Linked DNA regions of Caldimonas thermodepolymerans. The protein of the gene in region 2 interacts with the protein of the main gene of each other region in a pairwise test. Links are inferred from orthologs where the notes say so. Each region holds a gene or a part of one and is shown on either strand. Other genes may lie near its edges.

Evidence for each region.
Region 1: the proteins of IS481_RS16005 (region 2) and IS481_RS08580 interact in binary tests that used the Escherichia coli proteins (3 or more experiments, as listed by UniProt). The link is inferred for Caldimonas thermodepolymerans from one-to-one orthologs.
Region 3: the proteins of IS481_RS16005 (region 2) and ndk interact in binary tests that used the Escherichia coli proteins (3 or more experiments, as listed by UniProt). The link is inferred for Caldimonas thermodepolymerans from one-to-one orthologs.

What each region holds. Positions count from the first base shown.
Region 1 is NZ_CP064338.1:1,814,226-1,823,624, forward strand. Bases 2,620-5,514 are described here. They hold IS481_RS08580 (type I restriction-modification system subunit M), read right to left. Parts: upstream 4,856-5,514; coding sequence 3,383-4,855; downstream 2,620-3,382. Other genes in these bases: IS481_RS08575 (restriction endonuclease subunit S), read right to left, coding at 2,620-3,386; hsdR (EcoAI/FtnUII family type I restriction enzme subunit R), read right to left, coding at 4,859-5,514. Outside these bases: IS481_RS08565 (HNH endonuclease family protein), read right to left, coding at 1-308; IS481_RS08570 (AAA family ATPase), read right to left, coding at 311-1,786; more of IS481_RS08575, read right to left, coding at 1,776-2,619; more of hsdR, read right to left, coding at 5,515-7,237; IS481_RS08590 (BrxR family helix-turn-helix transcriptional regulator), read right to left, coding at 7,313-8,188; IS481_RS08595 (autotransporter family protein), read left to right, coding at 8,481-9,399. UniProt on the Escherichia coli protein: The subtype gamma methyltransferase (M) subunit of a type I restriction enzyme. The M and S subunits together form a methyltransferase (MTase) that methylates A-2 on the top and A-3 on the bottom strand of the sequence 5'-AACN(6)GTGC-3'.
Region 2 is NZ_CP064338.1:3,377,305-3,386,807, forward strand. Bases 2,006-5,004 are described here. They hold IS481_RS16005 (uracil-DNA glycosylase), read right to left. Parts: upstream 3,876-5,004; coding sequence 3,135-3,875; downstream 2,006-3,134. Other genes in these bases: tuf (elongation factor Tu), read right to left, coding at 2,006-2,443; trpC (indole-3-glycerol phosphate synthase TrpC), read right to left, coding at 3,872-4,663; trpD (anthranilate phosphoribosyltransferase), read right to left, coding at 4,660-5,004. Also shown: transcription termination/antitermination protein NusG, read right to left, coding at 46-615; preprotein translocase subunit SecE, read right to left, coding at 632-1,012; more of tuf, read right to left, coding at 1,253-2,005; more of trpD, read right to left, coding at 5,005-5,697; IS481_RS16020 (anthranilate synthase component II), read right to left, coding at 5,718-6,290; maiA (maleylacetoacetate isomerase), read right to left, coding at 6,790-7,443; IS481_RS16030 (fumarylacetoacetate hydrolase family protein), read right to left, coding at 7,440-8,141; IS481_RS16035 (cupin domain-containing protein), read right to left, coding at 8,163-9,233; IS481_RS16040 (3-hydroxybenzoate 6-monooxygenase), read right to left, coding at 9,255-9,503. UniProt on the Escherichia coli protein: Excises uracil residues from the DNA which can arise as a result of misincorporation of dUMP residues by DNA polymerase or due to deamination of cytosine.
Region 3 is NZ_CP064338.1:2,123,226-2,132,620, forward strand. The notes cover bases 4,390-7,280. They hold ndk (nucleoside-diphosphate kinase), read right to left. Parts: upstream 6,103-7,280; coding sequence 5,677-6,102; downstream 4,390-5,676. Other genes in these bases: pilW (type IV pilus biogenesis/stability protein PilW), read right to left, coding at 4,390-4,458; rlmN (dual-specificity RNA methyltransferase RlmN), read right to left, coding at 4,497-5,636; rluB (23S rRNA pseudouridine(2605) synthase RluB), read right to left, coding at 6,228-7,280. Also shown: IS481_RS09930 (YfgM family protein), read right to left, coding at 1-28; hisS (histidine--tRNA ligase), read right to left, coding at 81-1,367; ispG (flavodoxin-dependent (E)-4-hydroxy-3-methylbut-2-enyl-diphosphate synthase), read right to left, coding at 1,458-2,741; IS481_RS18525 (helix-turn-helix domain-containing protein), read right to left, coding at 2,772-3,695; more of pilW, read right to left, coding at 3,688-4,389; more of rluB, read right to left, coding at 7,281-8,009; SMC-Scp complex subunit ScpB, read right to left, coding at 7,999-9,063; IS481_RS09975 (RluA family pseudouridine synthase), read right to left, coding at 9,348-9,395. UniProt on the Escherichia coli protein: Major role in the synthesis of nucleoside triphosphates other than ATP. The ATP gamma phosphate is transferred to the NDP beta phosphate via a ping-pong mechanism, using a phosphorylated active-site intermediate.

The DNA.
Region 1 (9,399 bases), 1.6 Mb from region 2 along the record:
CAAGGACACGCGATTCGGTAGTTCTCGGCGTCATAAGCCAGCCACCAGTAATCACAAACCGGGCGATAGTGATCGACCGCCAACGGTGCGCCAAACAGTTCGACTTCTGTATACCAGCATTTCCTACCGACTATCGATACGGCGAGATCCTTAAACCCCCTCCAGTTACGGGATCCGTTTCTTTTGATGTGCGCTTTTCTAGTTTCCGGCTCCATCTTGGCGGACTTTTTGTGCGCCTCTCGTAGCCGCTTATTCACTTCCTTGCCGTCATCGCTGGTGAGCAGGATGTTGAGATCGATGTGCCTCATGGTCAGAGCTGATTCGTCGCGTGTCGCTGCCTCAAGAACGCTACGTATTCTGGGTCGCGCTCACTCACACCCGGCAGAATTTCCAACTGTTCGTTAAGTGTCTTGAGTCGTACCTTGTCCTCGGGGGTGAGTTCCGGCTTGATGCTGATCGCGAGTCGCTCATCGAGCAGTTTCTGGGTCTCCTTATCGAGACTTGAGGGGAGCCCGAAGAACTCACTGCTGCAGAGAAGATTCGCAACGCCCTGTCCTCTGGGATTGCGGTGCGGGCGGGAAAAGAGAGACCCCTCTGCGTTTTGCGTGTGCGCCAATAAGACTTGCTCCCGAGTCATACCCGAAATCGTCACGGGGTTGTGGGTCGTCATAAGGACCGTGGAGCCAGGTAACTGTTCTGCAGCGAAAGCCTCCGTCAACATGCTGGGATAATCCCAAGACCACTGTGGGTTGAGGTGAGTGTCTGGCTCATCGAGCAACACCAGATTGTCTTTCTGATTGGTGAGGGTAAGCGCGCCAATGACAGCCACGAGTTGCTTCTCCCCCTCACTGAGCTGATCAAATGGGAATGGCTCCTCTGCACTTCTTCCTCTTAGGAGAAAGGACACCGACTTCAACATTCCCCTCGCGCGGAGGGTCTCCAATGCCAGATAAACATTCTCGCCAGCCAGTTCTAATCGTCGCGCAAACGCGTAGAGCCCTTTTTCCGTAAGCCGGTAGCTACGAATTATTGGTTTGCTAGGGTGGCGGCGCAGAAGCCCGCCTTCCATTGCGCTTTCGGGTGGAATATCAAAAATGCCGGAAGCATCTTGAGTCGTGGAGGCTGCATCCAGCGCCGCCACGATTCGGCGAATTGCACCTGCAGTGTTCCAAAGCTTTGGTTCATGCAGTGTAGGGTCGAATCCATAAGGCGAGCGCAGGACGATCGTCACATCTACGACCTCTTCCAGCTTCAGATGATCCAGCAGGCATTTGTGACCGTGGGCAAAGAGAGCCAGAAGAATTAAGTGCGACTGCTCGTTACTGGATTGCACGAAGAGCGGACGAAAGCGATCGGTCTCCGGCTGTTGGGTTAGCTTCTGGAAATGTCGGCGATAGCGGGCAACGAGTTGCTGCACGCGACGACACTCTCCGGAGTAATAGACCAAGGTCAGCTCGGGGTAGAATACCTGAGCCGGGCCATCTCTAAGCCGTCTCGCGAAGTGATCCATTGGCATCCGGTAGCCGTCCACCGTGACTGAGGTTCGGCGCCCTTCGCCATGCAGGACGATTACCCTGTTCTGTGCTTCAAATTCGAACCTGAAATCAAAGGGTGGCACCTTTTTGAAATAGCAGCCGACCAAAATTTGGATGATCGCTTCAATTAAGTTCGACTTTCCGCTGCCGTTGCTGCCGATGACGGCGTTGATCAGCGGTGATTGGCTGAACTCGATGTCGCAGGACCTGAGGTTCTTGTAACCCTCGATTCGCAATCGTCTAAGTTTCACCGCTGACTCCTTTGCGAGAAGTGAGTTTGGCGACGAGGGCGGTCAGGAGCTTTTCGGCGGTCGCGCGGGAGGCGGCGAGCTGTTGCTCCAACTCGTCCACCAGGGCCATCAGTTGCTCCACTTTCGCCACGATCCGGCGCTGCTCGGCGAGGGGTGGGAGGGGGACCCAATACTTTTTGACGTTGCTTGCTGAGAGGTTTGGCTGCGCCGAGCCATTATCGAATCTATAGATTTGCTCTCGGCCTAGCGGACTGGTCAGAAATCGATAAGCGAAAGCGGGTGTGATTATCGGGGAGAGCCGTATGATCACGAGTGAAGATGCCACCGCTCCTTCTTCAAGTTGGGAAATGATCGCTGTCTTTCCAAGCGTCCCACGTAGGCAATAGACCAAGTCCCCGGGACGAATCTTTCCGCTGCGAAGTGAATCGAACTTCTTCCGTGTGATGTATTGCATCGACTCAAGGGAAAGCGTCCCATCTGGCTTGATGTGTCCGGCGTTAATCCACGCTACACCTTCTTGAACATACTCTGCCTTGTTCGGGTAGTTTTTGCTTCGATCACCATTGATCAGTTGGCTGATCTGTTCGAGATGCACCCATCGCCAGCTTGGAGGTAAACTGAATGGGTGTTCTTGTTCGTCTTTCGCCTTCGTGGCGCGCGATATTGCCGCTACCTCCACCGGTTCGTCATTGGGATCTTGAGGGACGAGTTTGCCCTGAACGGCGAGGGTAAGGATGGTTTTGCGGAGGTCGGCGGGCGAGACCTCGTAAGACGGGTGGAAAAGGAATTGGAGATTTGTGGGAGTGGGCGCCTCGGTGAAGCGGGCGAGCGACGCGCGAACGAGCGCGGCGTGCCGCGTGTCCCGTTCCTGTTGCTGCGCTTCCAGGCGGTCACACAAGGCCATCAACTCATCCACCTTCGCCACGATCCGCTTTTGCTCGGCGAGCGGAGGGAGAGGAACGGGACAGCTGCGAAATTCACCGTCGTTAATTGCGGGGTAAGCCACACCCTTCATGCGCTCAGCTACCTCCACCTCGAATGGTTTGGAACGGAGCCAGAAAAAAAGGAAACGAGAGTCCACAAATGGTCTCGGATGTAGAACGGCGAATGCCGTGCTAACGATTGCCGGTGGCGAGAACTCACGGTCAATAATCGCAATGTTTTTCAGGTATGGCCTAACCGTCGCGTAGATAACCGTGCCAAGTCGCACCAGTTTCCGCGCTCGCGACGGCGCGTTTTCCGGTGTCAGAACTTCGAGATCAGACTTGATGATGCCGCACTGGTTATCAATGGAGGCAACGTCGATGTAGGTAAACGGTTCGTCGGGCCTCTTTTGTCCACATGCATCTGCAACGTCATCAACACATACCCAGCGCCACTCGTTTGGGATATCGAAGGGCGGTCCGGGGTCAGTGCCGTGGATTCGATTGTCGAACTTCTCCAGAAAGACCTGCCAAGCGGGGTCGTTTTGGTCCTCGGGATTGCGTTCGCTGAGTTGCCCGCGCACAGCGAGTTCCAGCACGAGCGCGCGCATCTTCGCCACCGCGCCTGGCGCGTCGGCGAACAGCTCGAACTTCTCGAAGAACGTTTCCAGCTTCATTCGACACTCCCGGCGCTGGCGGTGAGGGCAGCGTGCAGTTCCTGTTTCAGCTTTGCACGCGTTTCGGCGATCTGCGCGAGGAGCTTTTCGTATTCCGGCAGGAGGTGCTCGACGTCGCCGGGACCCTCGTCGGTGCGGTGTGGGTTCTTCAGATCGAGGCTGTAGTTGCCGGCCTTGATCTGGTCGATGGATACGCGCCAGGCGTATTCGTTTTCAACGCGGGCCTTGAAGCCGTCGGCCTCATCGCCCCACCAGGCTTTCTCGGGCGCAAATTCCTCGATGCGGATGGGCTTGCTCTTGTTGTAGCTCTTCACGCCCGGCGGATAGGGGTGCTCGTAATACCAGATCTCCTTCGTCGGCGTGCCTTTCGTGAAGAAGAGAAGGTTGGTCCGGATGCCGGTATAGGGGTTGAAGACGCCATTGGGCAGGCGGACGATGGTGTGCAGGTTGCACTCGGCGAGGAGTGCTTCCTTGATGCGCGTCTTCACGCCCTCGCCGAAGAGGGTGCCATCGGGTAGGACGATGCCGGCGCGGCCGCCGGTCTTGAGCAGCTTCATGATGAGCACGAGGAAGAGGTCGGCGGTCTCGCGCGTGCGGAACTCGGCGGGGAAATTGGCTTCGATGCCGTCTTCCTCCATGCCCCCGAAGGGAGGGTTTGTCACGATCACGTCCACGCGATCCTTCGGCCCCCAGTCGCGCAGCGGACGGGCCAGGGTGTTGTCGTGGCGGACATTGGAGGGAACGTCGATGCCGTGCAGGAGAAGGTTGGTCATGCACAGCACGTGCGGCAGGTGCTTTTTCTCGATGCCGGAGAAGCACTCCTGAATGGTGCGCTCGTCGGCTTCAGTTCTTGCCTGCTTGCGCAGGTGTTCGATGGCGCACACCAGGAAGCCGCCGGTGCCACAGGCGGGGTCGAGGATGGTCTCTCCGAGGCGGGGATTGACCTGCTCGACGATAAACTGGGTGACGGCGCGCGGCGTGTAGAACTCGCCGGCATTGCCCGCGGACTGGAGATCCTTGAGCAGCTTCTCGTAGATGTCGCCGAACATGTGGCGGTCATCGGAGGCATTGAAGTCGATGCCGTTGATCTTGTTGATCACCTGCCGCATCAATGTGCCGTTCTTCATGTAGTTGTTGGCGTCGGCGAAGGTCGAGCGGATGAGTGCTGACATCGGGTCCGAACCGGGGAGCGATTCCAGCGCCGGAAGCAGCTCATCATCGACAAAATTCAGAAGCGCATCTCCGGTGATACCTTCCTCGTCAGCCGCCCAGTTGCGCCAGCGGAACTTCTCGGGGAGGGGCGATTTGTAGTCGTCCTGGAGAAGTTCGAGCTGGGTCTCGCGGTCGTCGAAGATCTTGAGGAAGAACATCCATGCCATTTGCTCGAGCCGCTGGGCGTCGCCGTAGGTGCCGGCGTCCTTGCGCATGATGTCCTGGATAGATTTGACGAGATTGGAGACGTTGGGCATGGGTCAGGCAGCTTCCTGGTACAGAGCGGTTTCGAGTTCGTTGACAGCCTTGAGGTAGGCGGCTTTTCCACCGAACAGATTGATAATTTCAACGGGGGTGCCGAGGGAACGGAACGGATCCAGCTTGAGGATCTCCAGCGATTCGACGCTCGCAATGCCGGCATCGGCATATTTCTCGAGGAGCGCCTCAAGGACCGCGCGGGCCTTCGCCTCGTACTTGCCGAAGATGTCGCGCTTCTTCACCCGCGCGGCGCGTTCCTTTCGGGTGAGCGGCGGGCGATCAAAGGCGATGTGGCAAATGAGGTCAAAGGGATCGAGATCCTTGCCGACCTGTTCGGCGAGTTCGTCGAGGAAGACGCCCTGCTTGGCCAGTTCCTCCATAATTGGCCGTTTGCGCTCGGCGCTGGTCCACTTGGTCAGGAACGCGTCGAGCGAAGCGTAGTGCTTCAGGACGGTCTTCCTCGTGTAGTCGGTAAGCGATTCGGTGATAAGCTTGCCGTTTTCATCCAGGTACTGGACTCGCTCCACAGAGACACTGACCTCGACATCGTCCACGAAGTAGCGTGTCGGAGGCGGCGTAGGTTCGCTGCCTCCAAGCCCCGGTCCGGGATCGGGCGGCAGGAACCCGGCGTCGGGCGAGTCCTCTCCAGGAGAAAAGGGAGACGGATCGTCAGGAGGGAGCGGAGGATCATCCGGACCGGGTTCGTAGACCTGCACGGGATCCCCATCGAAAGCGGGATCGGAAAACAGGGCGGTAGCCCCACGAAAATCCATGATGGTGAAGAAGAACTTGCCGTAGTCTTCGTTGATGCGCGTGCCTCGGCCGATGATCTGCTTGAACTCGGTCATGGAGCCAATACGCTTGTCGAGCACGATGAGCTGGCAGGTTTGGGCATCCACTCCGGTGCTCATGAGCCGAGACGTGCAGGCAATGACGGGATAGGTCGATTCCGGATCGATGAAGTTGTCGAGCTGGGCCTTTCCCTCGTCGTCATCACCGGTGATGCGCATGACGTATTTGCTGTTGGCGGCAGCAAGATCTGGATTCGCGTTGACCATTGCCTGCCGCATGCGCTCGGCGTGGTCTGTTCGTTCGCAAAAGATGATGGTCTTGGCGAAGCGGTTGGTGGCGCGCAGGTACTCGGTGACCTTGGCGGCGACCAGTTCGGTGCGCTTTTCGAGGATGAGGTTCCTGTCGTAATCGCTGAGGTTGTATTCGCGATCCTCGATGAGCTGACCGTATTTGTCCACCTGGCCGAGTGACGGGCGCCAGCCGAGAATGTCTTTGTCGAGTCCGATGCGAATGACCTTGTAGGGAGCCAGGAAGCCATCGCTAATGCCTTGGCGCAACGAGTAGGTGTAGATCGGTTCGCCAAAGTATTCGATGTTGGAGACGGTTTTCGTTTCTTTCGGCGTGGCAGTGAGGCCGATCTGGGTCGCGGAAGAGAAGTATTCGAGCACCTGTCGCCACGCCGCATCTTCGTCAGCGCTTCCTCGATGACACTCGTCCACGATGACGAGGTCGAAGAAGTCGGGCGAGAACTGCTTGTAGATGTTCTTTTCCTCTTCGAATCCGGTGACCGCCTGATAGAGGCTCAAGTAGATTTCGTAAGACTTGTCGACCGTTCGATTCGTGATCTTGGTCATCGCGTTGCCGAACGGCTTGAAGTCGTTTGTTTTCGTCTGATCGGCGAGAATGTTTCGGTCGACGAGAAAAAGGATGCGCTTCTTGAGGCCGGACTTCCACAAGCGCCAGATGATCTGAAAGGCGGTGTAGGTTTTTCCCGTGCCGGTGGCCATCACGAGCAGAATGCGGTTTTCGCCTCGGGCTATGGCCTCGACAGTGCGATTGATTGCGATGAGCTGGTAATAACGCGGGCTCTTCTTCGAACCGTCGTCGTAGTAGTCCTGTGTGGTGACGGCGATTTGCTGCGGCGTAAGGTTCTTGGCAGTGCAGTACCGGGACCAGAGTTCCTCGGGAGATGGAAACTGATCAAGCGGAATCTCCCGAGTTACTGTACCCGTGGTAGCGGTCCGATCGTGTTCGAGAAAGGCATCGCCGTTGCTGCTGTAGGCGAAAGGCACATCGAGAATCTCTGCATACTCAAGTGCCTGTTGCATGCCGTCGCCAACGGCGTGGTTGTTGTCCTTGGCCTCGATGACGGCGATGGGAAGGTTGGGTTTGTAGTAAAGGATGTAGTCAGCCTTCTTGGCCTCACCGCGTCGAACGGTCTTGCCGCGCACAATGACGCGACCTTTCGTGAAGTAGACTTCCTCCCGGACTTGAGTCATCAAGTCCCAGCCAGCTCCTCCAGGTCCACAGAGCGCCGGAGTAATGAACTTGGAACGGATGTCGGTTTCCGAGAGAGCTTTCTTGTTCATGCGGCAAAGATCTCTATTGTGAGGAGGTTGAAGGGCTGACCATGCAGTGCCACCATGCGATCTACGAGGTCGGCCCTACTCACGGGGCATGCCTGCGACGCCTGCCCCCACCACCTCCCGGTTCAGAAGTGCGATCTGCTGATCCGCCGGGTTCCGGGTGGACGGGTCAATGTCGAGCCCGAGACGCTTGAGCGTGTAGTAGAGCAGCGCCTTGCGGACGGTGACCCTGGCCTTGCCGTTGCGCAGTCCGTAGTCGAGGGCGATGATCTTCTTCTGCGTGTCGGACAAACCTGGGTGCGGGCCGATATCCAGCGTGATGTGCGTGTGCCAGTCGGCATCCTGGCTGTCGTCGATATCGCTGGGGCGGCTGTCCCGGGTGCCGAGGATGCGCGCCAACAGGAAGTCCTTGAAGCAGCCGTCGGTGAAGCAGTATGCCCGGGCATGCCAGCGGAAGCCGTCGAAGGCGATGGCGTGCGGTGCGATCCAGCGCCAGCGTGGGGCGGGGTTGGAAAGGGACCGGTACTCGACTTCAAGCGCTTGCCTGGTACGAATCGCTTCGATGACGCGGCGCAACGTGTGGGCATCGATGCCGCGAACGGGGCTGGGGACGATGTCGAAGGCAGGCATCTGGCCGATCCAGGTTTCCTCCTGCGTGGTGATGCCGTCGGAGATCGACCGCAGCTGGGACAGGTAGCTGGCCGGGTCCGGTTTCAGAAACAGGGGCTCGAAGCGGTCGCCCCGGACGTAGGTGCGGGCGCTCTTGTCATAGACCATGTTGCCCGGCGCCATGCCGAGGTAGCGGTTCAGGTCGGTGGATGCCTGGTTGATCGAGATCCCGAAGGCGGCCATTAGGTCGCCGCGGTTGACATGGCCTTCCCAGAACAGCCGGAACTCGATGAACTCGAGTCGGCGCTCGATGCCCCACCGAACGCGACGTTGCGCTGCCCCCACCCTTGCACCCCAGTATCATGACCCACATCGGAATTGTATTCGACCAGTTTCTGGTTGGTTTGTAAAGAGAGGAGGGCTGCGGGGGGTGGGCCATCGCCGCGAAGGAGAGGGCGGCGGCGCAGTCAGCGGCTCATGGTATTTTTCATGGCATTTGGTCCTTTCCGCCGTGATAACACATTGATCTATATGAGATTGCAGTTCCCATTGATGTTCGAGTGGGAGTGACCGGGCAATCGGCAATGTATGTCGCGATCAGGCGGTAAAACCATTTATTGCCACAGCATGGGGCTCCATGTCGTTTCGTGTGGAAAGCAACACTGTCACTGGGGGCCCGACGCACATCCATGTGGACTACGACCCGGCCGACCTGGGCCACCTGACCCAGGGCAACGGCATTGCCGTGGTGGAGGTGCGCGACGCGACGGCCTCGGCCGAGGGCGCCTTCGCGCTGGGCAGCCGCGTGGCCGCCGGGGCGTACGAGTACGAGCTGCACCAGGGCGGCGTCGACGGCGACGCGGCCGACGGCAACTGGTACCTGCGCAGCTACCTGCGCCTGGACGACGACACGCCGACGCCGCCGGTCGACAACGAGGTGCCCAACTACCGCGTCGAGGTGCCGGTCGACATGGTGCTGCCGGCGCTGGCGCACCGGCTGGGGCTGGACACGCTGGGCACCTACCACGACCGCGCCGGCGAGCACTACCTGCCGGCCGGCTTCCGCGCGACACCGGTGGATGCACGCGGCCGGCCGACCCAGGACGAGCAGCGCGGCTGGGCCCGCGTCTTCGGCCGCAGCGGCAAGGTCGGAGGCAGCACCGCCAGCGAGGCCAGCCGCTACCGCTGGTTCGAGAAGAACGGCCCGCGCTACGAGTTCGACCTCAGCGGCCTGCAGGTCGGGCTGGACGTGCATCGCGAGGTGGCCGGCGGTTACCTCGCGGTGACGCAGGCCTCGGCGCAGGTCGAGGCGGTGCTGGGCGGGCGTGCCGGCAAGGCGTCGATGAAGGGGTACTCGCTCGGCGGCTACTGGACGCGCATGGCTGCCTCCGGTGCGTACGTGGACGGTGTGCTGCAGTTCACCGACTACCAGGGCGTCAGCGCCCATTCCGTGCGGGGCGTGGAGATCTCGCCCGACGGCTGGGGCATCGCGGCGTCGCTGGAGGCCGGCCATGCGTTCGAGCCCGTGGCGCACTGGCACTTCGAGCCGCAGGTGC
Region 2 (9,503 bases):
GCCGTCGCGGACCGGCCCCAGCCGGGGCCTTGAAACTTCAGGACGTCAGATCTTTTCGACCTGGTGGAAGTCCAGCTCCACCGGCGTGGCACGGCCGAAGATGGTGACCGACACGCGCAGCTTGGACTTGTCGTAGTTGACCTCTTCGATCGCGCCGTTGAAGTCGGTGAAGGGGCCTTCCTTGACGCGCACCACCTCGCCGACTTCCCACTCCACCTTGGGCCGCGGCTTCTCGGTGCCTTCCTGCATCTGGTTGACGATCTTCATGACCTCGTCTTCCGAGATGGGCACCGGGCGGTTCTTCGCGCCGCCGACGAACCCCGTCACCTTGGAGGTGTGCTTGACCAGGTGCCAGGTGTCGTCGTCCATCACCATCTCGACCAGCACGTAGCCGGGGAAGAAGCGGCGCTCGGTCACGGCCTTCTTGCCGTTCTTGACCTCGATCACTTCCTCGGTCGGCACCAGGATGCGGCCGAACTTGTGCTGCATGCCGGCGCGCTCGATGCGCTCGCGCAGGTTGCGCTCGACGGCCTTTTCCATGCCCGAATAGGCGTGGACCACGTACCAGCGCTTGACTGGACCCGCGGCGGCCTGGTTCTCGATTTCGCTGCTCATCGTTCGTGCCTCGTCTTCAGCGCCAGCCCAGGATCAGGTCGTACAGCACCCACTCCAGCGTCTTGTCGGTCAGCCACAGGAACAGGGCCATGACGACGACGAAGGCAAACACGTACCCCGTCATCTGAATGGCTTCCTTGCGGGTCGGCCAGACGACCTTCTTGACCTCGCGGACCGATTCGCGGCCGAAGGCGACCAGCTGCTTGCCCGGCTCGGAGGTGAAGAAGACGGCAACCGCCGCGATCAGCGCCACGATCAGCGCGGCCACGCGGACCCACAGGTCCTGCTGGTTCAGCAGGTAGAAGGCCGCCACGGCGCCGACCACCAGCACGCCGGCCAGGGCCAGCTTGGCCTTGTCCGCGCCGGAGGTGACGGTTTCGACTTGAGGTTGGGTCATGTGCATCACTTCGAACGTGGCCGCCGGAGCCGCCACCATCAGCAGCAAAGCCCGCCGGGCTTGTCGGGCCCTTCCGGGCCCCGCCTGCGGGCTGCTGAACTCGCCGATCCAGGTCAGGTTGCCTTGGAAATCACCCCGACGTCCGGGATCTGGCAGGGGCAGAGGGAATCGAACCCCCAACCTTCGGTTTTGGAGACCGACGCTCTGCCAATTGAGCTATACCCCTATCGATCGCCTCGATTACTCGATGATCTTGGCCACGACGCCGGCGCCGACGGTGCGGCCGCCTTCACGGATGGCAAAGCGCAGGCCTTCTTCCATGGCGATCGGCGCGATCAGCTTGACCGTGATGGTCACGTTGTCGCCCGGCATCACCATCTCCTTGTCCTTGGGCAGCTCCACCGCGCCGGTCACGTCCGTCGTGCGGAAGTAGAACTGCGGACGGTAGTTGTTGAAGAACGGCGTGTGACGGCCGCCTTCTTCCTTGCTCAGCACGTACACCTCGGCCGTGAAGTGCGTGTGCGGCGTGATCGTGCCCGGCTTGGCCAGCACCTGGCCGCGCTCGACTTCCTCGCGCTTGGTACCACGCAGCAGGATACCCACGTTGTCGCCCGCCTGGCCCTGGTCCAGCAGCTTGCGGAACATCTCCACGCCCGTGCAGGTGGTCTTCTGCGTGGCACGCAGGCCCACGATCTCGATTTCGTCGCCCACCTTGATCACGCCGCGCTCCACGCGCCCGGTCACCACCGTGCCGCGACCCGAGATCGAGAACACGTCTTCCACCGGCATCAGGAACGTGCCGTCCACCGCGCGCTCGGGCGTCGGGATGTACGTGTCCAGCGCCTCGGCCAGCTTCATGATGGCCTGCTCGCCCAGCTCGCCCTTGTCGCCTTCCAGCGCCAGCTTCGCCGAACCCTTGATGATCGGCGTGTCGTCGCCCGGGAAGTCGTACTTGCTCAGCAGCTCGCGCACTTCCATTTCCACCAGCTCGAGCAGCTCGGCGTCGTCCACCATGTCGCACTTGTTCAGGAACACGATGATGTACGGCACACCGACCTGACGCGCCAGCAGGATGTGCTCACGCGTTTGCGGCATCGGGCCGTCGGCCGCCGACACCACCAGGATCGCACCGTCCATCTGCGCCGCACCCGTGATCATGTTCTTCACGTAGTCGGCGTGCCCCGGGCAGTCCACGTGGGCATAGTGGCGGCTCGCCGTCTCGTACTCCACGTGCGCCGTGTTGATCGTGATGCCGCGCGCCTTCTCCTCCGGCGCCGCGTCAATCTGGTCGTAACCCTTGGCCTCGCCGCCGAACTTCGTCGACAGCACCGTCGTGATCGCCGCCGTCAGCGTCGTCTTGCCATGGTCCACGTGACCAATCGTGCCCACGTTCACGTGCGGCTTGGTCCGCTCAAACTTGCCTTTTGCCATTTTTCCGATCTCCTGACGGTGGAATGCCGGTGTTGACGGTTTGCAGAGGTGGTGGTGCCCATGACGCGGATCGAACGCGTGACCTCTCCCTTACCAAGGGAGTGCTCTACCACTGAGCCACATGGGCAGTCGACACTGGTTTGCTGAGCCGTCCGGCTGGCGGCAAACCGCTGGCGACTGAACGCCCCACACACCCGAAGGCGCCGCCGCGGTGCGGACGCCCCCCCGAATTCCGGGCAGGACCGGCCTGCCCCCGCACCCGCACCCGACAACCGGGCACCGGCGCCGCCCCGGGACCTGCACCACCGCAGCACCGCCCGAGGCCTGTCGCGAACCCCACTTCCGTCACCGGACCAGCACCCAGGCCAACCGGCCCGCCAGCTGGAGCGGGAGACGGGAATCGAACCCGCGTCATTAGCTTGGAAGGCTAAGGTTCTACCATTGAACTACTCCCGCCCGGGAGCACCTTCGGACCCGAAGGCCGTCCAGTGAGGTATCGCTTCACCGCAAGCCAAGCCGAACAAATTGTTTCGCCTTGGTGGAGGGGGTTGGATTCGAACCAACGTAGGCGTAAGCCAACAGATTTACAGTCTGCCCCCTTTAGCCACTCGGGCACCCCTCCGCGGCGAACCACAGATTCTAGCAGTGTATTTCTGCGTTGTGCAATCCCTGCGCGGCACAGGGCCACGCATCACCATGCGATCGGCGCGACATCCGGACGGTGCGCCGCCAGCCAGGCGTTCACGGCCGAGAAATGCCGGCAGCCGATGAAGGGCTGGGGCGGGCGCGTCGCGGCCAGCGGCGACGGGTGGTTGGCGGTGAACACCGCATGGCGGGTGGTGTCGACCAGCGGCCGCTTGCGCTGCGCGGGCGCACCCCACAGCAGGAACACGCAGGGGCCGGCCTCGCGCGAGACCTGCCGGATCAGTGCGTCGGTCAGCGCCTCCCAGCCGCGCTGCGCGTGGCTTTGGGGCTGGCCGTCCTCCACCGTCAGGGCGGTGTTGAGCAGCAGCACGCCCTGGCGCGCCCAGCGGGTCAGGTCGCCGTCCTTCGGGACGGCCGCGCCGGTGTCGGCGGCGACCTCCTTGTAGATGTTGCGCAGGCTGGGCGGCAGCCTCACCCCGGCAGGCACGGAAAACGCGAGCCCCTGGGCCTGCCCCGGGCCGTGGTACGGGTCCTGGCCCAGGATCACGACCTTGACCGACTCCAGCGGGGTCAGCTCCAGGGCGCGGAACACCTGGGCCGGGTAGACCACGGCGCCGGCCGCGACGCGGGCGTCGACGAAGTCGATCAGCGCCTGGCCGACCGGCGAGGCACGGAACGCCTCGGTGGTGTCGCGCCAGCGGCCGCCGACGCGGTCGAAGCAGGCCGCCAGCGGCTCGCGCAGCCGGTTGTCGGCCTCGGCCGCAAACAGCCCCGCCTGGGTGCTCATGTGCCGAACAGGGCCGCCAACGCCACCCCGGGATCGTCGGCGCGCATGAAGGCCTCGCCGACCAGGAAGGCGTGCACGCCGGCGTCGCGCATGCGGCGCACGTCGCCGGGGCCCAGGATGCCGGACTCGGTGACCAGCAGCCGGTCGGCCGGCACCTCGGGCAGCATGCCCAGCGTGGTGTCCAGCGAGACCTCGAAGGTGCGCAGGTTGCGGTTGTTGATGCCCAGCAGCGGGGTCTTCAGGCGCAGCGCGCGTTCCAGCTCGGCGCGGCCGTGCACCTCGACCAGCACCGCCAGGCCATGCGCCTGCGCCACCGCCTCGAGGTCGGCCATCTGCGCGTCGTCCAGGCAGGCGGCGATCAGCAGGATGCAGTCCGCCCCCATCGCGCACGCCTCGTGGACCTGGTATTCGTCGACGATGAAGTCCTTGCGCAGCACCGGCAGCGGGCAGGCCTCGCGGGCCTGCCGCAGGTACTCGGGCGCGCCCAGGAAGAACTGGCGGTCGGTCAGCACCGACAGGCAGGCCGCTCCGTGGCGGGCGTAGCTGTCGGCGATCTCGGCCGGCACGAAGCGCTCGCGCAGCACGCCCTTGCTGGGGCTGGCCTTCTTGACCTCGGCGATCACCGCGGCGCGGCCGGCCTCGACCTTGGCCCGCAGGGCGGCGGCGAAGTCGCGCAGGTCGCGGCGCGCCTCGGCCTCGTCGCGCAGCGAGGCGGCGCTGCGGCGCGCGCGGGCGGCAGCGACCTCCTCGCGCTTGACCGCGACGATCTTCTGCAGGATGTCGCTCATGCGTTGCCCTTCAGCTTCTGCGTGACCGCGACGAACTGGCTCAGCTTGGCCAGCGCCTTGCCGGAAGCGACCGCCTCGCGCGCCATCCTGACGCCGTCGGCCACGGAATCGGCCACGTTGGCGCAGTACAGCGCCGCGCCCGCGTTGAGCAGCACGATGTCGCGCACCGGGCCGTCCTCGTTGGCCAGCGTGCGCTGGATGCACTGCACCGATTCCTCCTTGTTGGCCACGCGCAGCACGCGAGTGTCGTAGACCGGCAGGCCGAAGTCGGCCGGGTGGACGACGTACTCCTGCACCGTGCCGTTCTTCAGCTCGCCGATCAGGGTCTCGCCGGACAGCGAGATCTCGTCCATGCCGTTCATGCCGTAGACCACCATCACGTGCTCGGAGCCCAGGCGCTGCAGCACGCGCACCTGGATGCCGACCAGGTCGGGGTGGAACACGCCCAGCAGCTGGTTGGGCGCGCTGGCCGGGTTGGTCAGCGGGCCCAGGATGTTGAAGATGGTGCGCACGCTCAGCTCCTTGCGCACCGGCGCGGCGTGCTTCATCGAGGCGTGGTGGTTGGGCGCGAACATGAAGCCGATGCCGGTTTCCTCCAGGCACAGCGCGACCTGCTCGGGCGTGAGGTTGATGTGCACGCCCAGCGCCTCCAGCACGTCGGCGCTGCCCGAGCTGGACGAGACGCTGCGCCCGCCGTGCTTGGCCACGCGCGCGCCGGCCGCGGCGGCGACGATCATCGCCGCGGTCGAGATGTTGAAGGTGTGCGCCGCGTCGCCGCCGGTGCCGCACAGGTCGACCAGGTGCGTCTTGTCGGCCACGTGCACCGGGGTCGCGAACTCGCGCATGACCTGGGCCGCGGCGGCGATCTCGCCGATGGTCTCCTTCTTGACGCGCAGGCCGATGGCCAGCGCCGCGATCATCACCGGCGACATCTCGCCGCTCATGATGCGGCGCATCAGCTCCAGCATCTCGTCATGGAAGATCTCGCGGTGCTCGATCACGCGCACCAGCGCGTCGGTGTTGGTGATGGGCATGGCCAGTCGTCCTCCTCGGCTCAGTGGATGGTCAGGAAATTCTTCAGCATCGCGTGACCGTGCTCGGTCAGGATGGATTCGGGGTGGAACTGCACGCCCTCGATCGGCAGCTCCTTGTGGCGCACGCCCATGATCTCGCCGTCCTCGGCGGTGGACGTGACCTCCAGGCAGTCGGGCAGCGACTCGCGCTCCAGCGCCAGCGAGTGGTAGCGGATCACGGTGAACTCCCGGGGCAGGCCGCGGTAGACGCCCTGCTGGTCGGTGGTGATGACGCTGGTCTTGCCATGCATCAGGCGCTGCGCACGCACCACGTTGGCGCCCAGGGCCGCGCCGATGCTCTGGTGGCCCAGGCACACGCCCAGGATGGGCAGCCTGCCGGCGAAGTGGCGCACCGCGCTCACGCAGATGCCGGCCTCGGCGGGCGAGCAGGGCCCGGGCGACAGCACCAGGCGGTCGGGCCTCAGCTCGGCGATGCCCTCGAGCGTGATCTCGTCGTTGCGGTAGACCAGCACCTCGGCCCCGAGCTCGGCGAAGTACTGCACGAGGTTGAAGGTGAACGAGTCGTAGTTGTCGATCATCAGCAGCTTGGCCATCGGACCTCCGGGCATCACAGGTGTCGTTGTTCGGGCAGACGGCCGCGCAGGCGCGCGCCGGCAGGCCGGCCGGCGGCGCCGGTCGGCGCGGAAGCGGGGGACAGGGGCGTCGCACGCCAGGCGCCGCAAGCCGTCCCGGCGGCGCGCAGGCGCCAGCGAGCCGGGCCGGGCAGCGGCCCGACGGGCAGGGATTCTGGGGAGGACTTGAGGGGCATCCGGCAACACTCCTGGGTTCTGGAGCCGCCGTGCCGGGGAGCTATCTGCTGAACCTTGCCCACCGAGACGGCGGCAAGGCGCGGTTCTGAACCGCAACGACGTGCCGCTTCCTCAACGGAAGCGCCACCACTGGGCAACGTGAATCGAGACGAAGCGGTTCATCAGCACAGGACGTTCAGCAGGCTGGGACAGGCGCGGGATGCCGCCCGGCAGCCGTGGCGCATGTTAGCACGTTCGCACGCGCGCGGCGGCGACCGCCGCGCGCGTGCGGGACGCCCGGCGCTTACGCCGCGGCGTCGGGCTGGGCGGACGGAGCCGCGCGGCGGAACGCCTCGAGCTCCATGCAGGCCGCCTCGACCTGGGCGATCAGCGGCCAGCGTGACAGGTCCACCTTGAAGCGACGCGCGCTCTCGATCTGCGGAATCAGGTAGACGTCGGCCAGCGTCGGGCTGTCGCCGTAGCTGAAGCGGCCGCGCCTGGTGTCGGCGGCCAGGAACGCCTCGTAGGCATCGAAGCCCGCCGAGATCCAGTTGCCGGCCCAGGCATTGATCGCCGCGTCGTCGGCCCCGAACTGCTTGCGCAGGTACTCGAGGATGCGACGGTTGTTGATCGGGTGCACGTCGCAGCCGACGATGGCCGCCAGCGCACGCACCTTGGCGCGGCCGTCGGCGTCGGCCGGCAGCAGCGCGGGCGTCGGGTACTTCTCCTCCAGCCACTCGATGATGGCCGGCGACTGGATCAGCACCTGCTCGCCGGTGTCGAGCGCGGGCACCAGCTGCTGCGGGTTGATCGCCTTGAAGTCGGCCGACAGGTGCGCTTCCTTGCCCAGGTGCACCGCGATGTACTCGTAGCTCAGCCCCTTGAGGTTGAGCGCGATGCGGGTGCGGTGCGAGGTGCCGCTGCGCCAGAAGTTGTACAGGCGGAAAGCCGCGCTCATGCCGCGGCTCCGACGGTCAGGGTGACCTCGCCCACGCCTTCGACGCGGCCGACCAGGCGGTCGCCCGGCACCACCGGGCCGACGCCCTCGGGCGTGCCGGTGTAGATCAGGTCGCCCGGCTCCAGGTGATAGAACTGCGACAGGTCGGCGATGATCTCGCGGATGTTCCAGATCAGCTTGTCCAGGTCGGACGACTGCTTGGTCTGGCCGTTGACTTCCAGCGTGATCGCGCCCTTCTCGATCACCACGCCTTCCATCGGGACGATCTCGCTGCAGATCGCGCCCTGCTCGATGTCCTTGCCGAGGTCCCAGGGGCGGCCCTTGTCGCGCGCGGCCAGCTGCAGGTCACGGCGCGTCATGTCCAGGCCCGCGGCGTAGCCGTAGATGATCCCGTGGGCCTGCTCGGCGCTGACCTGGAAGCCAGGCTTGCCGACGGCCAGCACCAGCTCCATCTCGTAGTGGTAGTTCTGCGTGCCCGCCGGGTACGGCACGGTGGCGCCGCTGTCGACCAGGGTCTGCGGCGACTTGGTGAAGTAGAACGGGCGCTCGACGGACTTGTCGACCGGGCGGCCCATCTCGACGGCGTGCGCGTGGTAGTTGCGGCCGACGCAGAAGATGCGGTTGACCGGGAAGCGGACGCTCTGGCCGCGGATCGGCAGGGTCGGGACGGCGCGCGGGGGGAACAGGTATTGGGTCATGGATCGTGGAATGGAAACGGTTCAGGACATCGAGGGCATCGCCGGCGCGTCGCCGTCGCGGACCTCGTAGACGCCGAGCTTGCGGTGCAGCGGCGATTCGTCGGCCACGAACACGAAGGCCGGCTCCTTCGCGGAGTCGTTCTTCAGCGTGGTGGGGGTGTAGCCCGGAATGCAGCAGGTGTCGGACTTGCTCAGGTCGAACGAGCGGCCGCCGCCCTCGACACGCACCGCACCCTCGATGACGTGGTAGACCGCCGCCGGCGAGCGCGCCGGCAGGTTCAGGGTCTGGCCCGGGCGCAGCATCATGGCGTGGAAGCCGAGGATGTTCTCGGCATCGTCGCCGGTTTCCGGGTTGACGTAGGTGACCTGCACGTGCTGCAGGTCGGGCTGGTCGGCTGCCAGCGACTGCAGCGCCGCCTTGGTCTCGGCCCAGGGGTAGCGCATCATCGGATAACGCCGGCCGCTGCGGCCGAACACCGGGGTCGGCACCACGCCGGCGCGGGCGTAGGCGCGCTCGCCGCGGCCGGGCTTGACCTGCTGGCGGTCGCCGTTGAGGTGGTAGCTGGCCTCGATGTAGTAGACCAGCGGCAGGTCCAGCACGTCCAGCCAGATCACCGGGTCGGTGCCGTCATGGCCGTGCTCGTGCCACAGGCCGGTCGGCGTGAGGATCAGGTCGCCCGGGCTCATCGGGCACTTCTCGCCCTCGACGGTGGTCCAGGCGCCCTCGCCCTCGACGACCATGCGGATCGCGTTGGGCGTGTGGCGGTGGCTCGGCGCCCACTCGCCCGGCAGCAGCAGCTGCATGCCGAGGTAGATCGCGGCGCTGGCCTGCATCTTCTCCAGCGTGTGGCCGGGGTTGGCCAGCACCAGCACGCGGCGCTCGGCCTTCTCGATCGGGGTCAGGTCGCCCGCGCGCAGCAGCAGCGGGCGGATCTCCTGGTACTTCCAGTGCGTCGGCACGGTCTGGCGCGCCGGCACCTTGGGCGGCAGCACGCTGCGCAGGCTGGGCCACAGGGGCACCAGGTTGCGCTCGCGCAGGGCGTCGACGTAGTCCTTGGGCAGGTCTTCCAGGCGGCCCAGTTCAAGGCTCATGACGGTCTCCTCGTGGATGGATCAGTGGTCCGCGGCCAGGCAGTTGTCGACGTTCCAGCCGTACAGCCACTCGAGCGCGTCGTAGAAGCGCTCGGGCGAACGGCCGCGCCACAGGTCGTTGCGGACCAGGCGCTCGACGCCCTTGGCGTGGTAGATGCGACCCATCTCGCGGCTGGACAGCACGATGCGCGCGGTGCGCGCGACGCGCGAGCGCTGGTACAGGTCCAGCGCCTTGGCCCAGTCGTTGCCGTGCACGCGCAGTGCCTCGCC
Region 3 (9,395 bases), 1.3 Mb from region 2 along the record:
GTTCTTGGAGGTCGAGTTGGGTAGCCATAGCGGGCGTTGCAGGAAATGGAACGGGCCGCACGCGGCGGCCGAAACTGCGATTATGCGTTGAGGAGTTCGCGCGCCCACTCGCCGGCCTGCGCCAGCGGGCGCAGGGTCTGGGCGGCCGAGGCATCGCGCAGCGGCTTGACCGCGACCTGCCCTTGCGAGACTTCGTCCTCGCCGAAGATCAGCGCGTAGCGGGCGCCACTGGCGTCGGCGCGCTTGAACTGGCTCTTCATGCTGCCGGGACCGTCCTTGCCGGCCGCGTGCATCAGCACCGAGACGCCCGCCGCGCGCAGCGCCTCGATCGTGACCATCGCGTTGCCGAGCACCGTCGCGCTCGGCACGACGGCGTAGGCCACCGGCGCCGGTGCCGGCGGGATGCTGCCCAGCTCCTTGAGCAGCTCCAGCACGCGCTCCACGCCCAGCGCCCAACCCACGGCGGGGGCCGGCTTGCCGCCGATCTGCTCGATCAGGTAGTCGTAGCGGCCGCCGCCGCAGACCGTGCCCTGGGAGCCGAGCCGGTCGGTGACCCACTCGAACACCGTCAGGTTGTAGTAGTCCATGCCGCGCACCAGGCGCGGGTTGATGCGGTACTCCAGCCCGTTGGCATCCAGGATCGCGCGCACCGCGTTGAAGTGCGCGAGCGACGCCTCGCCGAGGTAGTCCATCAGCTTGGGCGCGCCCTCGACCAGGGCCTGCATCGCCGGGTTCTTGGTGTCGAGGATGCGCAGCGGGTTGCTGTACAGGCGCCGCTGGGCATCGACGTCGAGCTGGTCGCGGTGCTGCTCGAAGTAGGCGATCAGCGCCTCGCGGTGGGCCTTGCGCTCGTCGGGCTGGCCCAGGCTGTTGAGCTCCAGGCGCACGTCGTGCAGGCCGATGTCGCGCCACAGCGCGCGGCACATCAGGATCAGCTCGGCGTCGACGTCCGGGCCGGCGTAACCCAGCGCCTCGGCGCCGACCTGGTGGAACTGGCGGTAGCGGCCGCGCTGCGGGCGCTCGTGGCGGAACATCGGGCCGATGTAGTAGATGCGCTTGCCGCCGTCATAGAGCATCGAGTGCTCGGTGACGGCGCGCACGATGCCGGCCGTGTTCTCGGGACGCAGCGTGAGCTTGTCGCCGTTCATCGAGTCCTCGAAGGAGTACATCTCCTTCTCGACGATGTCGGTCACCTCGCCCAGGCCGCGCACGAACAGCGGCGTCGGCTCGACGATCGGCGTGCGCATGTTCGCGTAGCCATAGCGCGCCATCAGTGCGCGCACCTTGTCCTCGAACCACTCCCAGCGCGCCGATTCCGGCGGCAGGATGTCGTTCATGCCTTTGACGGCCCGGAGCTGTTCTGCCATGTTGTCGTTCTGTCGTGTCTGTCTGGTGGGGCCGCCGGCCCCGTCGTCGCAGGAGCGCCCGCCCCTGCCCCGTCGGCGTTGCCGCCTCGCTCAATGCGTCGCCGGGGCCGCACCGAAACGCCGTTCGATGTAGTCCTCGACGATCTTCTGGAATTCCTGCGCAATGCCCTCGCCGCGCAGCGTCATCGCCTTCTGCCCGTCGATGAACACCGGCGCGGCCGGCGTCTCGCCCGTGCCGGGCAGGCTGATGCCGATGTCGGCGTGCTTGCTCTCGCCCGGACCGTTGACGATGCAGCCCATCACGGCGACCTTGAGCGTCTCGACGCCGGGGTAGCGGCTCTTCCAGACCGGCATCTGCGCGCGCAGGTAGTCGTCGATCTGCTTGGCCAGGTCCTGGAACACCGTGCTGGTGGTGCGACCGCAGCCGGGACAGGCGGTCACGCTGGGCACGAAGGTGCGCAGGCCCAGCGCCTGCAGGATCTCCATCGCGACCACCACCTCCTGGGTGCGCGGCTCGCCGGGCTGGGGGGTGAGCGAGACGCGGATCGTGTCGCCGATGCCTTCCTGCAGCAGGATGGCCAGCGCCGCGGCCGAGGCCACCGTGCCCTTCGCACCCATGCCCGCCTCGGTCAGGCCCAGGTGCAGGGGGTAGTCGCAGCGCGCGGCCAGCCCGCGGTAGACGGAGATCAGGTCCTGCACGCCGCTGACCTTGCACGACAGCACGATCTGCTCGCCGCGCATGCCCAGCGCCTCGGCGCGCCGCGCCGACTCGATCGCCGAGGTGATCAGCGCCTGGTACATCACCTGCTGCGCGTCCCACGGCGTGGCGCGGCGCGCGTTCTCGTCCATCAGCGCGGCGAGCAGCTCCTGGTCCAGGCTGCCCCAGTTGACGCCGATGCGCACCGGCTTGTCGTGGCGCAGCGCGACCTCGATCATCTGCGCGAACTGGCGGTCGCGCTTGTCGCCCTTGCCGACGTTGCCGGGGTTGATGCGGTACTTGGACAACGCCTCGGCGCAGGCCGGGTACTGCGTCAGCAGCAGGTGGCCGTTGTAGTGGAAGTCGCCGATCAGCGGCACGTCCACGCCCATGCGGTCGAGCTGCTCGCGGATCGCGGGCACCGCCTGCGCCGCCTCGGGCGTGTTGACCGTGATGCGCACCATCTCCGAGCCGGCGCGCGCCAGTTCCTTGACCTGCACCGCGGTCTCGATGACGTCGGCCGTGTCGGTGTTGGTCATCGACTGCACCCGCACCGGCGCGTCCCCGCCGACGGTCACGACGCGGCTGCCCCAGCGCACGCTGGCCTGGCGCGAGCGCCGCGGCGCGGGCCGCGCGGCCGGGGTGAAGGAGTCGGAATCGGAGGAGAACTGCTGCATGACGGAAGGCCGCGGACGCTCGCGCCGCGGTTACTTGACCTCGAAACGGGCCACGTTGTCGCGCACGAACGGGGTCATGTCGAACGGCTGGCCCCGCACGACGACCTCGGTCGCGCCCGCATTGCCGACCCGCATGCGCAGCGGAAAGCTGCCACCGAAGGTGAGCGTCTCGCCGGGCGCCACCAAGCGCGACAGCAGCACGCGGCCGTTGGCATCGCGCACCTCCATCCAGCTCTCGGCCGTGGTGCGCACCACCACCGGCGCCTCGGCCGCCTGCGGCGCGGCCGCCGGGGGAGCGGCCGGCACCGGCTGGGCAGCAGGCGCCGACGGCGCGGCCGGGGCCGCACCTGGCGACGGCTGCGGTGGCGGGTCGACGACCAGCGGTGCGGAATGCACGGTCTCGGACGCGGGCGCGTCGGTCGGCGGCATCACCGGCACGGTGCTGGTGACCGTGCCGTTCCCCGCGGCAGGTGCGGCGACGTCGTCGCGCGACCAGTTGCCCGGCAGCGTCAGCATCCCGGGCGGCAGCAGCCACAGCACGACGGCGGCGACGATCAGCAGCAGCGGCACCCACACCGCCGGGCGCGACAGCGCCGACAGGACCACGCCGTCGCCGGCGTGCGACGAGCCATCGCGGAACGGCTGGTTGAGCCCGCGCGCGACGTGCTCCAGCCGCGACGGCGTGCCGGGTTCGGGCAGCCGCGCCAGGATGGGCGCAGGATCGACCTTGAGGAAACGGCAGACGGTCTGCGCCAGCGCCCGCGCGAACGTGGGATCGGGCAGCTGGTCGAACTGGTCGGCCTCGAGCGCCTCGAGCTTCTTGACGCTGACCTTGATCGAGGCGGCCAGCGCGGCGATGTGCACCCCCTGCGCCAGGCGCGCCGCCTTGAGCATCTCGCCGGCCGACTGTGCCGGCGCGCCGGGTGCCGCCGTGCTGCGGTCCGCCTCAGTCATTGAAGTTCCTCCGCTCGAAAGCGGCCGCTTCGCGGGAGTTCGGGAAGCGCTGGCGCAGCTGGTTGCCGAAATCCAGCGCGCCGCCGGTGTTGCCCATCTTGTGCTCGATGCGCGCGGCCAGCCACAGCGTTTCCGCGTTCACGTACTCGGGCACGTTGTTGACACGGCGCACGTAGAAGCGTGCACGCTCCAGCTCGCCGCGGCGATACAGCACGTGGGCCAGGTTCACCGCGATCGCGGGGCTGGACGGGTCCAGCTCGTAGGCGCGCATCAGCGTCTTCTCGGCCTCGGCCAGGTCGCCGCCGCGCACCTGGCAGACCCCCTTGGCCAGCAGGGTGCGCGGCGCATCCCGGTACTGCGGGATCCCGATCGCCGCATCGAACTGGGCATGGGCTTCGGCGTAGCGCCGGCGCTGGCAGAGGAACCAGCCATAGTTGTGCATCACGTCCGCATCGCGCGCGTTGAGCTGCAGCGCGCGGCGGAAGCTGTCCTCGGCCAGCTGGTCTTCATTCATGCTGGCGTAGATCAACCCGCGCAGGTTGTAGGCCTGGGGCATGGAGGGATCGGCCTGCAGCGCCAGCTTGACCTCGTCCAGCGCGGTCGTCACCTGCCCCTGCGTGAAGTAGGCGGTGGCCAGTTCCAGGCGGATCTGGGCCCGCCGCTGGGCCTCGGTCTGGTCGGAAGCCGTGCGGATCTCCCCCGATCCGCCCGACGGTGCCGTCGCACAACCGGCCAGCCAGGCGCTGGCCGCGAGCACTGCCATCAGATGCCACACCCTGCGGGATGCGTGCCGACCCAACGTCATCGTCTCTTCTCCTGCCGGCTCGAGCCGGTCGTTGCATGGATGCGTATCGGCTGGCGGGTCAGGCGCTGCTGCACGTTGGTACGGTCCTGGACCTCGCCGGCCAGCTGACCGCAAGCCGCGTCAATGTCGTCTCCTCGCGTCTTGCGAACGGTCGTGACGATACCAGCATCCATCAGCACCTTCGCGAAGGCCTGCACCTGGGGACGCGCAGACCGTTTCAGGCCCGAGGAGGGGAAGGGATTGAAGGGAATCAGGTTCAGCTTGCAGGCCACCCGCCCCTTGAGCAGCGCCAGCAGCTCGCGCGCATGCGCCTCGGTGTCGTTCACGCCGTCGAGCATGCAGTACTCGAAGGTGATGAAGTCGCGCGGCGCGGTCTCGAGGTAGCGGTTGCAGGCGTCGAGCAGCTCGGCGATCGGGTACTTGCGGTTCAGCGGCACCAGCTCGTCGCGCAGCGTGTCGTTGGGCGCATGCAGCGACACGGCCAGCGCCACCGGGCAGTCCTGGCGCAGCCGGTCGATCATCGGCACCACGCCGGAGGTGGACACCGTCACGCGCCGGCGCGACAGCCCGTAGCCGTGGTCGTCGAGCATCACCCGCAGGGCCGGCACCAGCGCCGAGTAGTTCTGCAGCGGCTCGCCCATGCCCATCATCACGACGTTCGTGATGGCGCGCTCGCCCGGGGCCAGGTTCAGGCGCTGGCGCAGGTGGTGCTCGGCGTACCAGAGCTGGGCGAGGATCTCGCCGGTGGTCAGGTTGCGGCTGAACCCCTGGTGCCCCGTGGAGCAGAAACGGCAGCCGACCGCACAGCCGGCCTGCGAGGACACGCACAGCGTGCCGCGGTCGTCCTCGGGAATGAAGACGGACTCGACGGCATTGCCGTTGCCCACGTCGAACAGCCACTTGATGGTGCCGTCGGCGGACGCCTGCTCGGCCAGCACCGGCAGCGCACGCACTTCGGCCACGCCGGCCAGCTTCTGGCGCAGGGACTTGGCGAGGTCGGACATCTGCTCGAAGTCCGACGCGCCCTTCTGGTGGATCCAGCGGAACAGCTGGGTCGCGCGGAAGCGCTTCTCGCCCAGCTGCTCGCAGTAGACCGCCAGCCTGTCGAGATCGAAATCCAGTAGGTTGACGGTCATGTGCCTTCCTCGTTCGAGGATGCAGTGGCTACAACCGCGCTCAGCGGCTGTAGATGTTCATGCCGGGGAAGAAGAACGCCACTTCGGCAGCCGCGGTTTCGGGACCGTCGGAGCCGTGCACGGCGTTGGCGTCGATGCTCTCCGCGAAGTCGGCACGGATGGTGCCCTTCTCGGCCTTCTTCGGATCGGTGGCGCCCATCAGTTCGCGGTTCTTGGCGATGGCGTTCTCGCCTTCGAGCACCTGCACCATCACCGGGCCGGAGATCATGAACTCGACCAGGTCCTTGAAGAAGGGACGCTCCTTGTGCACGGCGTAGAACTGCTCGGCCTCGCCGCGCGACAGATGCACCATCTTGGCCGCCACGATCTTCAGACCCGCGCCTTCGAAACGAGAGTAGATCTGGCCGATCACGTTCTTGGCCACGGCATCGGGTTTGATGATCGACAGAGTGCGTTCGACCGCCATGAAAGTTCTCCTGAAATCAAGTACTTGGCAAAGCTTTTCATTGTAACGCCCGCACGGGGGTTTTCCCCAGGCAGGCGCCGCTATTTCCAGCGCGGGTCAAGGGCATCCGGCGGGTGGGGTGACCGTCAACGGCCCCTTCCGCCACGCTTGCCGCCCTTGCCGCGGCCACCGCCCTTGCCACCCTGCGTCTTGCGGTAGAACGCATCGCCGCCGATGTAGCCGACACTGGTCTGCATCGGGTCGGGCTGGCGCGGCGCGCCCCCCTTGCGGGCAGCCTGGACGAAGCGCTTGTCGTAGGTCTGCTCCAGCGGATCGGGAATGCGCGTGCTGCCGCCGCCGTTGCCGCCCCCCGAGCGGAACCGCTTGTCGAAGGTCTGTTGCAGCGGATCGGGCCCCGCCGCGGCGCGCGCGTTGCCGCGCCCCTTGCCGCGGCCCTTGCCGCCCTGGCGCTTCTCGCCCTTGGCCGCCTTGCCGCCTTCGGCGCCGGGCCCGGCCTGCGTGCCGCCGGCCAGGCGACGGATCGCCTGCACGTCGTCCTTGTCCAGCTCGACCCACACGCCGCGCTTGAGCCCGCGCGGCAGCACCACCGTGCCGTAGCGGATGCGGATCAGGCGGCTGACCGTCAGCCCGACCGCCTCGAACATGCGGCGCACCTCGCGGTTGCGGCCCTCGGTGATGACCACCCGGTACCAGCGGTTCGCGCCCTCGCCGCCACCGTCCTCGATGGACTTGAAGGCGGCCGGCTGGCCGTCGATCTTCACGCCTTCGAGCAGCCGGGCGCGCGATTCGTCGTCGAGCACCCCCAGCACGCGCACCGCGTACTCGCGCTCGACGCCGAACCGCGGGTGCATCAGCTGGTTGGCCAGCTCGCCCGAGTTGGTGAACAGCAGCAGGCCCTCGGTGTTGAGGTCCAGGCGCCCGACCGACTGCCACTTGCCCTGCGACAGCTTGGGCAGGCGGCGGAACACCGTCGGCCGGTTCTGCGGGTCGTCGTGCGTGACGACCTCGCCCGCGGGCTTGTGGTAGGCCAGCACGCGCGGCGGCGGCGGCGCGATGCGCACCTTGATCGGCTTGCCGTTGACGCGCACCTGGTCGCCGTAGGAGATGCGCTGCCCGATGTGGGCCGGCTCGCCGTTGACCGAAATGCGGCCCTCGAGGATCAGCTGCTCCATGTCGCGGCGCGAGCCGATGCCGGCCTGCGCCAGCACCTTGTGCAGCTTGGGCGCATCCGGCTCGGGCTGCAGCACCCGCTTGGGCGGCGGGGCCTCGGCCACGTCAGCCTCGTCCTCGACATCGAAGTGACCGGCCAGCACGTCGGCAAAGCGCTCCTGCGCCAGCTGCGCCGCACCGCCCTTGCCCCCCTTGTGGCGGGACGGCTGCGGCGCGTTGCCATGGCCGCGCGCGGTGTCCTCGCCCCCGGCAGCAGCCTCACCCTGGGCCTGAGCCTGCGCACGCTCGCCGCCGCGACGGCCGCGGCGGTCGCGCCGGCGGCGCGAGCCGCCTTCGCGCGGTGCAGCCGCTTCGCCTTCGGGCGATGCCTGCACGGCGGAGGCCGCTTCGTCGGAACCGGCCTCGCCGGCAGGCGCAGCCGCTTGCGCCGCAGCAGTCGTCGCCTCTGCAGCCGGCACGGCGTCCTGCGCGGCCCCGGCCGACGCCGCGGCCGGCGCCGCGTCCGCCTCCTGCGCCGCGGCAGCCGCCTTGCGGCGGCGCGTGGTCTTCTTGGCAGCAGGCGGCGTTTCCGTGGACGGGGCCTCGTCGCCGCCCGGCGCGGCGTCCGTCACCGGCTCGGCCTTGGGCTTGCGCGGGCTGCTGCGGCGCTTGGGCTTGGCCTCGGCGACGCTCTCGGCGGCGTCGGCGGCGCTGTCCGGTGCGGGCATCGGAGGCAGTTCTTGCGAATCAGAGTTCATGGCGAGTCGCTTCGGGAGCGCTGGAATCGGTGTCGTTGTCTACGCTGCCCGGTTCGGCGGCAGCGGGTTCGGTCGGTTCGGCATCGAAGCCGGGGGCCTCGTTCCGGGCCTCGGGCGCGGCACGGTCATCGTCGGCCGTGCCCGACGCGTCCGCGGCCTCGGCTGGCGGCTGCGGCGCGGCCTCGGCCGGCGGGAACGCGACGGCGGTCTCGGCGGTTGCGGACCCGGCATCCGCCGCGGCCTGGGCGGGCGCTTCGGTGTCGGGCTCGGGCGCAGCGGCGGCTTCGGCCGGTGCCGCCTGCGCCGCGGATGGGGGTTCGGCATCAGCCGTGGCATCCGGCGTGCCCGCAGGCGGCTCGCCGGCGCCTTCGTCCGCGCCGGTGGAAGCCTCGTTTGCCTGCGGCGCCACGGTGGCATGCGGGTGGGCCGCCTGCGCCTCGGCAGGCGCGGCCCCCTCCTCGCCCGCGGCCTGCGGCTCCTCGCCGTCCAGCAGCGAGGGCTGCTCGGGCTCGCCCTGCCGGGCCAGCGCCTCGGCGGCGTGGGCCATGCCTTCGAGCGCGGGCAGCTGGTCCAGCGATGCCAGCCCCAGGTCGTCCAGGAACTGCTTGGTCGTCGCATAGAGGGCCGGCCGGCCGGGTGCCTCGCGGTAGCCGATCACGTCGATCCAGCCTCGCTCCTCGAGCTGCTTGATGATCTGGCTGCTGACCGTCACGCCCCGGATGTCCTCGATGTCGCCGCGCGTGACCGGCTGGCGGTAGGCGATGATGGCCAGCGTCTCCATCGTCGCGCGCGAGTACTTGGGCGGCTTCTCCGGGTTCAGGCGGTCGAGGTATTCGCGCATCTCGGGCCGGCTCTGGAACCGCCAGCCGCTGGCCACCGCCACCAGCTCGACACCGCGGCCCTCCCAGTCGCGCGCCAGTTCGTCGAGCAGCATGCGGATCGTGTCGGCGCCCAGTTCGTCGTTGAACAGGGTCCGCATGTCACGCAGCGGCAGGGGCTGGTGTGCACAGATCAGCGCGGTCTCAAGGACGCGCTTGGCATCCTGCGTGTTCATGGATCGTCGTTTGTCGTCCTCAACCGGGTGGGGCGGCCGGCGCGCCTTGCGCAGAAGGTTGCAGCGGGCGGCCAACGTGCCGGACGCTGGTCAAGCAGGGTCTGCGATGCGTGCCTGGGGTCCGCCGCAGCGCGCCAAGTGCCCTGGCGGCTGCCCTGGCCTTGCAAGGTCTGCCGGGTCTGGAATCCGGGTGCCTGCGGGCTGGCGGTGAATGAATACCTCGCCCGCATTGTATCCAAGCCGGCTGACAGGCCCGAAACTTCCTGCGATCTGTGTCTCCTGCGTCACACCCGTGCTCCGGCGACGGCATCCCAGGCGCGCGCGAAATCGTC